3 regions of the Bacillus sp. K7 genome follow, and region 3 is predicted to be linked to each of the others. Evidence: riboswitches for the same ligand, from Rfam matches in the RefSeq annotation. Region 3 holds a riboswitch; each other region holds the start of a gene.
The links. A riboswitch is a leader RNA that binds a small molecule or an ion and turns the genes downstream of it on or off. The one in region 3 is predicted to bind thiamine pyrophosphate.
Positions count from the first base shown of each region.

Region 1: linked by a shared signal. The riboswitch ahead of M1D98_RS07025 (Ykof family thiamine-binding protein) and the one ahead of M1D98_RS02765 (nucleoside 2-deoxyribosyltransferase) in region 3 are both predicted to bind thiamine pyrophosphate.
Region 2: linked by a shared signal. The riboswitch ahead of M1D98_RS08135 (acetylornithine deacetylase) and the one ahead of M1D98_RS02765 (nucleoside 2-deoxyribosyltransferase) in region 3 are both predicted to bind thiamine pyrophosphate.

Region 1 is NZ_CP096406.1:1,385,525-1,389,776, reverse strand. Features, by position in the region: gene M1D98_RS07035 (ATP-binding protein) at 1-1,190, opposite strand, end outside; gene ykoG (two-component system response regulator YkoG) at 1,194-1,880, opposite strand; TPP riboswitch at 1,982-2,094, shown strand; gene M1D98_RS07025 (Ykof family thiamine-binding protein) at 2,190-2,792, shown strand; gene M1D98_RS07020 (ECF transporter S component) at 2,794-3,393, shown strand; gene M1D98_RS07015 (ABC transporter ATP-binding protein) at 3,380-4,252, shown strand, end outside.
Region 2 is NZ_CP096406.1:1,599,997-1,604,248, forward strand. Features, by position in the region: gene sigG (RNA polymerase sporulation sigma factor SigG) at 1-375, shown strand, start outside; gene M1D98_RS08130 (ATP-binding cassette domain-containing protein) at 524-1,318, shown strand; TPP riboswitch at 1,331-1,433, shown strand; gene M1D98_RS08135 (acetylornithine deacetylase) at 1,518-2,798, shown strand; gene M1D98_RS08140 (YlmC/YmxH family sporulation protein) at 2,881-3,126, shown strand; gene pgeF (peptidoglycan editing factor PgeF) at 3,289-4,125, shown strand; gene M1D98_RS08150 (YggS family pyridoxal phosphate-dependent enzyme) at 4,132-4,252, shown strand, end outside.
Region 3 is NZ_CP096406.1:531,610-535,861, forward strand. Features, by position in the region: tRNA gene M1D98_RS02720 (tRNA-Gln) at 1-33, shown strand, start outside; tRNA gene M1D98_RS02725 (tRNA-Lys) at 61-136, shown strand; tRNA gene M1D98_RS02730 (tRNA-Leu) at 148-229, shown strand; tRNA gene M1D98_RS02735 (tRNA-Leu) at 313-396, shown strand; partial or broken gene M1D98_RS02740 (hypothetical protein) at 552-668, shown strand; partial or broken gene M1D98_RS02745 (endopeptidase) at 668-823, shown strand; gene M1D98_RS02750 (hypothetical protein) at 1,042-1,215, opposite strand; gene M1D98_RS02755 (hypothetical protein) at 1,273-1,896, shown strand; partial or broken gene M1D98_RS02760 (lipoprotein) at 2,209-2,304, shown strand; TPP riboswitch at 2,557-2,660, shown strand; gene M1D98_RS02765 (nucleoside 2-deoxyribosyltransferase) at 2,737-3,198, shown strand; gene M1D98_RS02770 (thymidylate synthase) at 3,198-4,205, shown strand; gene M1D98_RS02775 (class I SAM-dependent methyltransferase) at 4,205-4,252, shown strand, end outside.

The DNA.
Region 1 (4,252 bases), 850 kb from region 3:
CGTTCGAACAGATGCGGGATATGCTCCTCAGCTATTCCGATGCCTTCATCCCTTACTGACAGAAACGGAAGTCCATTCCTCGTTCCAGCTGACATCACAATAGGTTTTTCACTATACTTTATTGCATTATCGAGCAAAATGGTCAGCAGCTGCTTGATGCGTTCTTCATCAGCTTTTACAAACAGGCTTTTTTTATCTGTTTCAAGCAAAATATCCCGCTGATAGACAGGCTGGAGCGTTTGAATGACGGTGCGCGACACTTCAACCAGGTCGATTGTTTTCAAATCAAGATCAAGTCCTTCATGGCTTTTTGCCAGCGCCAGAAGCTGATTGGTCAGTTTTTTCATATGCAGCGCTTCTGAATAAATTGCTTCTATCGATTCTTCAAGCACTTCCGGCTTTTTTGCTCCCCAACGCTTCATCAGACTGCTGTAGCTTTCTATAATCGTGAGCGGAGTTTTCAGTTCGTGTGAAGCATCTTGAACGAACTGCTGCTGTTTATCGTAGTGCTCTTTCAGCATCATCGCCATCTCATTAAATGTCAGCCCCATCTGATATAGCTCGTCGTGAGACTGTCCTTCCAAGGAAATCGTTTTGAATGCTTTCTCCCGCTGTATATCTTTCATCGTCATCATTAATCGTCTGATCGGATTGATGATACGGCGAGCGAGCAAGCTGCCGGCAAAAGAAGAAGCGATACAAACAGCGGCACTTGCAGCGATTAAGATGATTTTCAGTAGAAACAGACTCTCTTCCGTGTTCTCCAGCCTTTCAACCAGCTGAAGAGATACCACTTGCCCATCAGCCCAAATCACCGGAACAGCAGCTTCAGCAAACAGTTTGCCGTCATGTTTCCTTACATCTGCCGTTTCCCCGCTGTGAAAAGAGAGTGGAAAATCTTTATACCCTTTTTCTTTTGTTATGGTCATGACAGCTTTTTGATCACCATTCACTACACGGACCATGCCGTTTGCTGGAAGGTAGGCCTGCAGCATGTCCTGCAAAGCCACTCCCTCTGTTTCAGCAGCATGCAGCGCTTCGGCAATGGTATCCGCCTCATCAGCAAGCCGAGCCGCATCCTTTGATGTCAGCCCGGACGAAAAAATGAGATAGACTGCCGTGTGGACCAAAATCAATAAAATCAACAGCGATATGGATGTATACAGATGAATTTTGGTCTTTAGCTTCATCGTTTACCCCTTAATGGCATAGCCGACCCCGCGAACAGTATGGATCAGCTGTTTTTCGTAAGGATAGTCCAGTTTTTTTCTGATGTATCTGATGTAGACATCGACCACATTTGTATCACCGATATAATCAAATCCCCATACTGTGTTTAAAATCTGCTCCCGTGTCAGCACTTGCTGCGGATGTTTCAGCATATAGACGAGCAAATCAAATTCACGCGGCGTTAATTCTACCTCTTTGTCTCCGCGTCTCACTTCACGGGTTTTTTCGTTCACCCGCAAGTCGTCATATGTAAGAAAGGTGCTGATACCTTCTGTTTTTGTTTCATTTTGGCGCAGCGCCGCCCTGATTCTCGCAAGCAATTCCTCAATTTCAAATGGCTTGGTGACATAATCGTTCGCTCCGATGTCCAATCCTGTTACCTTATCAGGTATACTGTCGCGCGCCGTTAATAAAATAACTGGTGTGTGCGAATCTGTTTTTCTTAAGCGGCGCAGCACTTCCAGGCCGCTAAGCCCCGGAAGCATGACATCAAGAAGCACCAAGGAGTACCCTCCTTCTATGGCCGCGTTCAGTCCTTCTGTGCCATTGTGTTTAACGGTGACGCCATATCCTTCATATTCCAATTCCAGCTGAAGCACTCTGGCGATTTTTTCCTCATCTTCCACAATTAATAGGTTCCCTTTTTCCAAATCCGACCATCCTCTCCTGTCCCAATATGAAAAAAATGATTTCTTTGTTTACAAAATGATTCTTATCATCTATTATGATGTCAACATAAAAAATTGTATACGGAAAGCACTAGGGGTGCTGTTTTTGGCTGAGATAAAGCGCGAGAGTACGCGCTTTGATCCCTTATGACCCGATCTGGATAATACCAGCGTGGGGAAGTGCAGGTTGACCGAATGGTGTATTTTTTTGTGCGCTTAATCGGTCTATGACTGCATATTCCCTTAGGATATGCAGTTTTTTATTTTACCAAAAAACAGGGGGTTAAAGAAATGGAACACATATGCGGCACAAGCAGAATCGCCGGTTTTCGGTTCTCTTTATATCCGATGTCGGATGATTTTATCAGTGTGATCAAGTCTGCGCTGAATAAAACCGACACATCTAAGGTTTGGGCGAAAACCGATCATATCAGCACAGTTCTGCGCGGTTCAATTGATCATGTATTCGACGTTGCCAAAGCCATTTACCTTTATACGGCAAATAGCGAAAAACACATCGTCATGAACGGGACGTTTTCCATCGGATGCCCGGGCGATACCAAAGGAGATACATATCTTTCCGCAGACGAGAAGCGTGTCAATGAAGAGGCTATCCGGAGCCTGAAAGCGGAAGCGCCATGCCAATTTGCCCTTTATCCGATGAATGAGCCGGATTACATGGGCTTAATCATGGAAGCTGTCGACATTGCGGAAGCAGAAGGCACCTTCGTACAGGGTGTCCATTACGCGAGTGAGCTTGACGGGGATGCGCATGACGTATTCAGGACATTGGAAGCCGTTTTCCGCATGGCTGAGCAACAAACAAACCATGTCACCATGACTGTGAATCTCTCAGCTAACAGTCCATCAAGAAAAAACCGAAAGCAGGGATAAAATGAAAAGCTGGAAAGTAAAAGAAATTGTCATCATGTCCGTTATCAGTATCGTTTTTGCCATTGTTTATTTATTATTTACGCATTTTGGAAACGTACTTGCAGGTATGTTCGGGCCAATCGCCTATGAACCGATTTATGGCATTTGGTTTATCGTTTCTATCATCGCCGCGTACATGATTCGAAAACCGGGTGCGGCGCTTATTTCTGAAGTTATCGCCGCTCTCGTTGAATGCCTGCTGGGAAATCCGTCCGGCCCGATGGTCATCGTCATCGGCATCGTTCAAGGTCTCGGGGCTGAAGCTGTATTTTTCGCGACACGCTGGAAAGCATACTCTCTTCCAGTCCTTATGCTGGCGGGAATGGGATCTTCAGTAGCCAGCTTTATCTATAATCTTTTTGTTTCTGGCTATATCGCCTATTCACCAGGCTATCTTTTCATTTTGCTCATAATCCGTCTTGCTTCCGGCGCGCTTCTCGCGGGACTTCTCGGGAAAGCTGTCAGCGATTCTCTCGCTTATACGGGTGTGTTAAACGGAGTAGCGCTCGGAAAGGAACTGAAAAAGAAACGGAAACGGGTATCAGAACATGCAAGCCTTTGATAAGCTTCTGACGGTTGACCAGCTCAGCTTCTCTTATGAAGAAGACGAGAAACCGGTATTTCAAAACATCTCGTTTGCGCTTCAAAAAGGAGAATGCGCTTTATTGTTAGGACCGAGCGGGTGTGGAAAAAGCTCGCTCGCCCTTTGTTTAAACGGTCTTTATCCGGAGGCTTGCGACGGCATACAGTCCGGACATGTGTTTTTATTTCAAAAACCGGTCACAGATACCGAATCTGTTGCTCAGCATGCCGGCGTCGTCTTTCAGGACCCGGATCAGCAGTTTTGCATGCTGACGGTAGAGGACGAAATCGCTTTCGGGCTGGAGAATCTGCAGATTCCAAAAGAAGAGATGACAGAGAAGATCGATGCCGTTTTAAACACATTACGCATTCTACATTTAAAAGAAAAAACGATATCCACTTTGTCAGGAGGACAAAAACAGAAAGTTGCTCTTGCCTGTATACTGGCCATAGAGCCTGAGCTGATTATATTAGATGAGCCGACTTCTCTTTTAGACCCTTATTCAGCGCGGGAGTTCGTTCATATGATGAAAGATCTTCAGCAGGAAAAAGGGTTCAGCCTCCTTATCATTGAGCACCAGCTTGATGAATGGATACCTTGGATTGAGAGAACGATTGTACTGGACAAAGAAGGCAAAAAAGCGCTGGATGGCCGAACGGCAGATGTATTTCAGCACGAAGCGGAAACCTTAAAGAAACTAGGCATCGCAATTCCAAAAGTGTGTGACCTGCTGAAAAAGCGCAGCATCCCTTTTACTTTATCAAAAGAGCGACTGTTCAAAGAGCCCTTTCCTCCCTGCCATGCCGAAAAGAAAAAAGTTCATTTCGGGGAGAGTGTG
Region 2 (4,252 bases), 1.1 Mb from region 3:
ACAAGCAAGGAGCCGACTGCAGAAGACATCGCAAAAGTTCTTGAAGTACCGCATGAGGAAATCGTATTTGCGCTCGATGCTATCCAGGACCCGGTTTCTCTATTTGAGCCGATCTATAACGATGGCGGAGATCCGATCTATGTAATGGACCAAATTAGTGATGAGCGCAATAAAGATTCACAATGGATTGAAGAGCTAGCTTTAAAAGAGGGCATGAGAAGGCTGAATGATAGGGAAAAAATGATTTTGAGAAAGCGGTTCTTCCAAGGGAAAACACAAATGGAAGTAGCCGAGGAAATCGGGATTTCCCAAGCTCAGGTGTCCAGGCTTGAAAAAGCGGCTATCAAACAAATGAATAAGAATATTCACCAATAATGAAAAGCCTTTAAAACAGTTTTTGTTTTAAAGGCTTTTCTATTGATTGCACGTGGTTTACGTCTTGGAAAAAATAAGATATCCTAGTTTGTGCAAAGTTTTATGAAAATTTAAATAATTATCAAAGGCAGTAAAGAGGGGGACCACGATGATTTTGCAGCTTGACAATGTCTCACTAAAACGAAATGGAAAATGGATACTGAAAGATATTCATTGGAAGGTGGAAGAAAAGGAAAATTGGGTGCTTTACGGGCTGAATGGAGCCGGCAAGACCGCGCTGTTAAATATGCTTTGCTCTTATTATTTTCCAACATCAGGCGAGATGCAGGTGCTTGGCCATGAATTTGGCAAAACGGAGCTTGGGGAGAAGCTTAGACGGAAAATCGGCCTTGTCTCAGCGGCACTTCAGCAAAAATTTTATCCGGCAGATTCAGCATTTGAAATTGCTTTGAGCGGAGCTTACGCTTCAATTGGATTATATGAAACGCCAAGTGCGCAAATCAGGGAAAAAGCGATCGGTTTGTTAGAGGACTTGGGGGCAATTGAATATGCGGACCGCCGTTATGAGACGCTTTCTCAAGGAGAAAAACAAAGAGCTTTGATTGCAAGAGCGCTAATGGCCGATCCTGAGCTGTTGATATTGGACGAACCAGTGACAGGGCTGGATTTTATTGCCCGGGAAAAGCTGTTAGATACGATTACATACATTGCAAGTAAAGAAAATGCGCCATCGATCCTTTACGTGACTCATCATGCGGAAGAAATTTTGCCGGTCTTTGACAAAGCCCTTTTATTAAAACAGGGAGAGGTCTTTCGATCGGGAGAAATGAAGGAAATGCTTACTGATCATATACTTTCCGCTTTTTTTGATACACCAATCCATGTATTATGGAATCAGGGCCGGCCGTATTTAACAAGAGCCGAGCCGATCACGAATGCCTGACAAACTCATATTGATTCATCCTAGGGGTGCTTTTCGAAGCTGAGAGAGACATAGGTCTCAACCCTTTTGACCTGATCTGGATCATGCCAGCGGAGGGAAGCGGTGAAAAATTCGGAGTACATAGGACTCTGTTTATTTTGATGAAGCCGTTTCATACATGTGAAACGGCTTTTTGATTTTTAAAAAAGGAGCGGATGACATGAAGCCACAAATAGACTCTCTGATAAAAAGAGCGGAAGATCAAAAGGAGGAGCTTATTCAGCTAGCAAAAACGCTGATTTCCTATAAAACACCTGCTCCGCCTGCAAGAAATACAGCCGGCATTCAGTCATGGGTTGCAGAATTTTTAAAGAAAAATGGATTCTTGATTGACAAATGGGACGTGTACCCGGGAGACCCCAATGTTGTAGGTCTACTAAAGGGAACAGATTCAGCAGATTATCATAGCTTGATCATCAATGGCCATGTAGATGTGGCAGAGGTAAAAGAGGATGAGGAGTGGGAGCATGATCCATTTCACCCAATTGAAAAAAACGGTCTCTTAATCGGGCGGGGCGCTTCTGATATGAAAGGCGGAATGGCGTGTGTGCTGTTTGCGGTGAAATTGATTCGTGAAGCCGGTATTGAACTTCCCGGTGACTTGATTCTGCAATCGGTGATCGGGGAGGAAGTTGGAGAAGCCGGCACGCTTGAATGCTGCAAAAGGGGCTATCATGCTGATTTTGCAGTTGTGGCGGATACGAGTGATATGCATATACAAGGCCAAGGCGGAGTCATTACAGGCTGGATTGAAATCAAAAGCAGTCAAACGTTTCATGATGCGACGAGGCGGAATATGATTCACGCAGGCGGGGGAACATTCGGAGCAAGCGCAATTGAAAAAATGGCAAAAATCATTGCGGGGCTCGGTGAACTAGAACGCCACTGGTCCATTATGAAAAGTTATCCCGGTTTTACACCAGGTACAAATACGATTAACCCGGCTGTCATAGAAGGCGGCAGACATGCGGCTTTTATAGCGGACGAGTGCCGGCTATGGATCACAGTCCATTTTTACCCAAACGAAACCCATGAACAAGTGGCAGCGGAAATAGAAGATTACATCAACCGCCTGAGTGACAGTGATATTTGGCTGAGGGAAAACCGCCCTGTTTTTAAGTGGGGAGGCTCTTCTATGATTGAAGACAGAGGAGAAATTTTCCCGGCACTGGAAGTTGACCCATACCACCCAGGCGTCTTAGCGCTTACGGCGTCTCATGAGGAGGTGAAACGGGAGCGTCCGGTTATGGACGTTTCTCAATCCGTTACAGACGGGGGGTGGCTGTATAATGCCGGCATACCAAGCGTAATCTACGGTCCTGGTGATCTGCACAATGCACACTCTGTGAACGAGGAGGTATCGATTGAGCAGCTGATAGATTACACAAAAATCATGCTTGATTTTATCATCAGGTGGTGCAGCGGTAAAAAAGAACAGTAACTACGAAAATTTCTTCTTGCTGACAAGGTTCAGCCCGCCCGTTCATATACTTGAAAAAAGGACGGAAAAAGGACGTGATGGAATGATCAGCATTTCTGAATTTCAGGTGAAGGATGTCGTTAATGTCTCAAACGGAAAAAAGCTGGGGAGCATTGGCGATATCGATATCAATGTGACCACAGGCAAAATTCAGGCAATCATACTGGGGGGAAATGGGAAAGTTCTCGGATTTTTTGGAAAAGAAGAGGAATTGGTCATTCCATGGCGAAATATAGTAAAAATCGGGGAAGATGTGATCTTGGTCCGATTAAGTGAGCCGCATGCATAACCTGTTTTGTATGCCGTTGATTGGTAAATGCCGGAAGCCTAGATTCTTTCGGCACATTTCATTTAGAAATATGCAAATCGGCGCTCAACGAATGCAGAAAGATGTGGTAAAATAAGTGGGAAATTCCGCTTTTTTTAATGTTTGTCGAAAGGTTGGATCACCATGAATACATATCACCCATTCAGTCTTACCACACCCTCGACACTCATGATACAAGACTGGACACAAGCGATTCAAAACGACAGAGAAGTCATCGCCGGGTTTACAACGAAAAACGGCGGTGTCAGCCAGAAGCCTTTTGAATCGTTAAATACAGGATTGCACGTTCATGACAAAGATGCAGATGTAGTTAAAAATCGTGAATATATTGCCGATATGTTTAATATTGATTTGCAGTCTTGGGTATTTGCTGATCAGACACACGATAATCGCGTCCAAAAAGTGACGCACAGTGATAGGGGAAAAGGCGCCCGTGAGTATCAGACAGCTTTAAAAGCAACAGACGGGCTCTATACAAATGAAAAGAATGTATTTTTGGCATTATGCTTTGCTGATTGTGTGCCTCTTTTCTTTTATGATCCGGTTACATCGCTTGTCGGGGTTGCCCATGCCGGGTGGAAAGGCACTGTCAAACAGATTGGCAGAGAAATGGTGAAGCAATGGGCCGAACAGGAAGGTTCAAATCCCTCAGATATTTATGCTGTGATTGGACCGTCTATCAGCGGAGCATGCTATACGGTAGACGATCGAGTCATGAATGCTGTCCGCGCATTGCCGGTTTCGGCAGAACGTGCCGTAAATCAGACGGGACAGGGACAATATCAGCTTGACTTGAAAGAACTGAACCGCCTCATACTGATCGACAGCGGTTTGGCAAATGAACAGATCTCTGTCAGCGGTTTATGCACGGAAAGTGAGCCGTCTCTTTTCTATTCACACCGCCGCGATCAGGGGAAAACTGGACGGATGATGTCCTTTATCGGAATGAAGGAGGCATAAAAGATCTTGCGTGTTGTTGATCATTTACGACATATAAACGAACGAATAAACGAAGCATGTAACAGATCGGGCCGCAGCTCCGATGAAGTTACGGTTATTGCAGTCACGAAATATGTATCGCCTGAAA
Region 3 (4,252 bases):
CATGCGTTGGTTCGAATCCAGCTAGCCCAGCCATTTTTATTTTTTGAAATCGAATAGCAAGAGCCATTAGCTCAGTTGGTAGAGCATCTGACTTTTAATCAGAGGGTCGAAGGTTCGAGTCCTTCATGGCTCACCATTTGTCTTTTTGCGGGTGTGGCGGAATTGGCAGACGCGCTAGACTTAGGATCTAGTGTCTTACGACGTGGGGGTTCGAGTCCCTTCACCCGCACTTTATTTACAAAGTGCACGCAAATCGGTTTTACTAGGTTAAGAGCCTACTAAGCCAGCACAAAAACACAATTTAATGATCATGCGGTCGTGGCGGAATGGCAGACGCGCTAGGTTGAGGGCCTAGTGGGTGAATAACCCGTGGAGGTTCAAGTCCTCTCGGCCGCATCAATGATACCAAGGGTTTTGACGAACTTGGTATTTTTTTGTGTTTATTTTTATATGATCTACTGCCTACAAACTGCCCACTTCATAAAGTAAGTATCTACAACAGACACGGCATCCTTTTATAGTAGTAGTCTTTTTAAACTTTACGTTTTTTTCAAGGCATCGCCAATAACGAACGGAAAATCAGACCATCTGAACCAGTAAAAGTTCACTCAGATGATATCCGTGTTGATAAAAAACAGGATAATGTACCTGCGAATAAGAGTAAATCAATTTTATAGGCGGCAGGGGTGGCGAATTTGAAACGGTTTGCATTGCACCGGAAGTCGAAGGGTTTAGGGCTGTATTTGAAAAGTACGGCCGTCAGGAAGGCGTTTTTGACCAAGTGAATATTATTGTGGCGCTCACCATGCAGAAAAGTGGTGGGCTTTAAAGACCTGGTGTCAAAGAATCCCTCATTTTTTAATTTTCAACTCCGAATGAAACATCTATATATTGCACAAAAAAGCTGTCGAGATTTTTCTCGACAGCCTGAGGAGTAAACCATGTGTTTTACTCCTCTTTTTTTGTTTAGATACAATGTATCTTTTTGTAATTCATCTTTGTAAAATTTAGGATGCTTCTTTCTTTAGATCTTAAAAAGGATTACTTTTCAGAAGAGTTACCAAAAGTAATTCTTAAAACAATGCCCATAATAATAATTGCAATTAGTCCAATAATATTAACTATTGTTGAAATAGATTCATTATCTACAAAAATATTAACAATAAACGAACCTGCAACAATCAATAGTATCAAAAAATATAAACTTTTTTTCACAAACACACTCCTATTGCAAAAAAAAATTCTATAAAAATATTGTAAAGAAGTTTTATCGTGAAGAAAAGCATTAAACAATTGGTCATTGTAATCTGTTTCTCTCTAATTTTTACCACTATAACAATACCAATAGCTAGCGCAAAAGAAAGTTCTGATGATGTTTCTTCTGAGCAAGTTAATGTAGAAGCTCAAATCATGAAAAGAACTCTCGAACCTCTATTAGAATTAATTGATCAAATGCCAGAGGATGTTGCTGAACAAGGAATAAACTCCGGTATTGAATGGTTAAACGTACATAAAGGGAACGAATTTGTAGGTTATGAATTTGTTGCTGATGGAGAAAACCTGACTGCTGTTAAAACCGTCCAAGAAAGTATAGGACCATTTATAGTATTGAGTACATGGAGTTGCATTTCTAGTGCTGCTAAAGCTATAGCAGTAAATGCTATCCCATGGGCAAAGATCTTAAAAGTTAAAAAAGCAGCAAAATTAATGGGCGGACTAAATTCAATGACAAAAACAATTATTACAGCTTATAAACATCAAAGAAACCTAGGACTTTCTAGAACAAATGCTATAAAAAAAGCCGTAAAAGTATCTACTAAGGCACTACCAGATGAAACTCAAAAAGCCGTACTAGAATTCTTTAGTTTAGGTGACGTTGTTGATAATTGTTGCTAATTGTTTTAAAAACGGGATACAAACAGGTTTAAATTATTAAAACCTAAATTATAAAAACCCTTAAAATAAAGGAGAAAGCATATTAGACATATATAATATGTTTTCTCCTTCGTAATGGATTACAGACACAGTCAAGATATTGTTGTTGAAGCCCACTCACCAATCGCTCACGGTGCAATTCTTGATATAAACGATACAGAGCATTTATTAAGGTTTCAATTTGGGTTTTACCTTCCGAAGAATCTTTTCGTGAACTGACATCGTACACCTAAATATGAGAAAGTCGGCGCTGAGTGCCAATAGGTGGGTGGTATGCCAATTAATGGCGAAAATGATCGACTGGGCTTATCAAAGAAAACACCAGACTATGAAGAAGCAAAAGGTGAAGAGACAAAGTTAAAGGAGTAAAACGTGTGTTTACTTCTCTTTTTTTATTGTTGGATTCCTTTTACAATTTGCGATGTTCAGGACATTTTTTAAACACACTAGAAAATAAGGTATTTTTGTGCTTTTTTTTTAAGCTCCATGAATTGCCATCAAATGCAAGGCGTAGTAACTTTTCGAAAAACTTTTGTCGGTTGATACGCAGGGTTCAAGGCTTATCAATCATTGTTTGACTAAAGATATGGAATAGTTTAGGATGAAAGTAAATATTTATATTTTATACACTGGGGGAGCTTTTAGAAGCTGAGAAGAGACACAAGTCCTGACCCTTTGAACCTGATTTGGTTAACACCAACGTAGGGAAGTGAAAAAAATAGAGAGATTTTTTATCTTATCTATATTTAAGCCACTTTCCATATGAAAGTGGCTTTATTTATTTTGAAAGGGGATATTAAAGTGACAACTAAAAAAGTTTTTTTAGCAGGACCTTTTAAAAGTTTAGTAGATGTGAATACTGGATTGATGAGTTTACATGAAAGGGAGAAGTTAGAGTCATTAATTTCTTTTTTTGAAAATGAAGGATGGTTAGTTCATAATGCTCACAAGCGAGAAGGATGGGGGAAAGATTTCATGACACCCCAACAATGCACTAAAATTGATTTTGATGAAATACGCTCTTGCGATCTTTTTGTAGCTTTTCCTGGCTCACCGGCTTCTCCTGGAACGCATATAGAAATAGGATGGGCTTCTGCCTTGAAAAAAAAGATAGTGTTATTACTAGAAAATGAGAGGGATTACGCATTCTTAATTCAAGGGTTAAGCGTAGTAGCTGATGTTGAATACATTAATTTTAAAGGTACTGATGATTTATTGGAGAAGATTAAAAGTATCCTTATGGAATACAAGGTGGAATCTTAATGAGAAAGAAAACTTTTCATGAAGCATATATGGAAACCCTATATGACATCTATTATTACCCTGAATTTTTAAATTCACCGCGTGGACAAAATAGCAAAGAAAAATTGAACTATCATCTGACCCTTGAAAATCCAATAGAACGTGTCACTTACTTACCCTCTAGAAAAACAAATATCGTGTTTAATTTTGCTGAAGTTTTATGGTATTTATCGGGGAGTAACAACTTAGATTTTATTAGTTATTACAATAAAAAAATGCCTTTATATTCAATGAATAAAAAAACATTAACAGGTACTGCGTATGGACCTAAAATATTTGAATTTGGAAACGCAAAACTAAATCAATGGAATAGAATAAAAAATCTTTTGACACAGGAAGACATTGATTCAAAAAGGGCATTTATTCAAATATTCGATGCCTCGGAACTCTTCGTTTCTGGCAATATTGATGTTTCTTGTACAATAGGTTTGCAATTTTTCATAAGAGAAAACAAGTTATACATGTCTTCCATAATGCGTGCAAATGATGCATTTCGAGGAATGATTAGTGATCTTTTCTCTTTTACATTTATGCAAGAATTAATGGCTAGAGAACTTCATTTAGAAGTCGGAGAATATTTCCATAATGTTGGTTCCATTCATATCTATGAGTCCGACAACGAATGGGCAAAAACAGTACTTGAGGAAGCTAAAACTCATAATGATACCTCGGCTTTTGAATTTCCTAAAATGCCTACCGGGAATAATTGGCCTTTTATTGAAACAGTTTTAAAATATGAGTCTTTGCTTAGAAAAGATCAAATTTCAATGTCAAGGCAAGATATTGAAACTTTAGATTTACCTGAATATTGGGAACAAATTCTCTTACTTTTTAGTATATATCAGCATATTGCTTATAAGCGAGATATGGATCATTCATTATTTCAAAGCTTACTTCCTACTTATCAGTTTTTTGTTAAAAATAAGTGGTTTAATTACTTTTCAACTAAACAAAAGGAGGAAATTTAATGAAAACTTCTTGGAAAGAAGACAGTGTTGCTGGTAAATTCGATGCT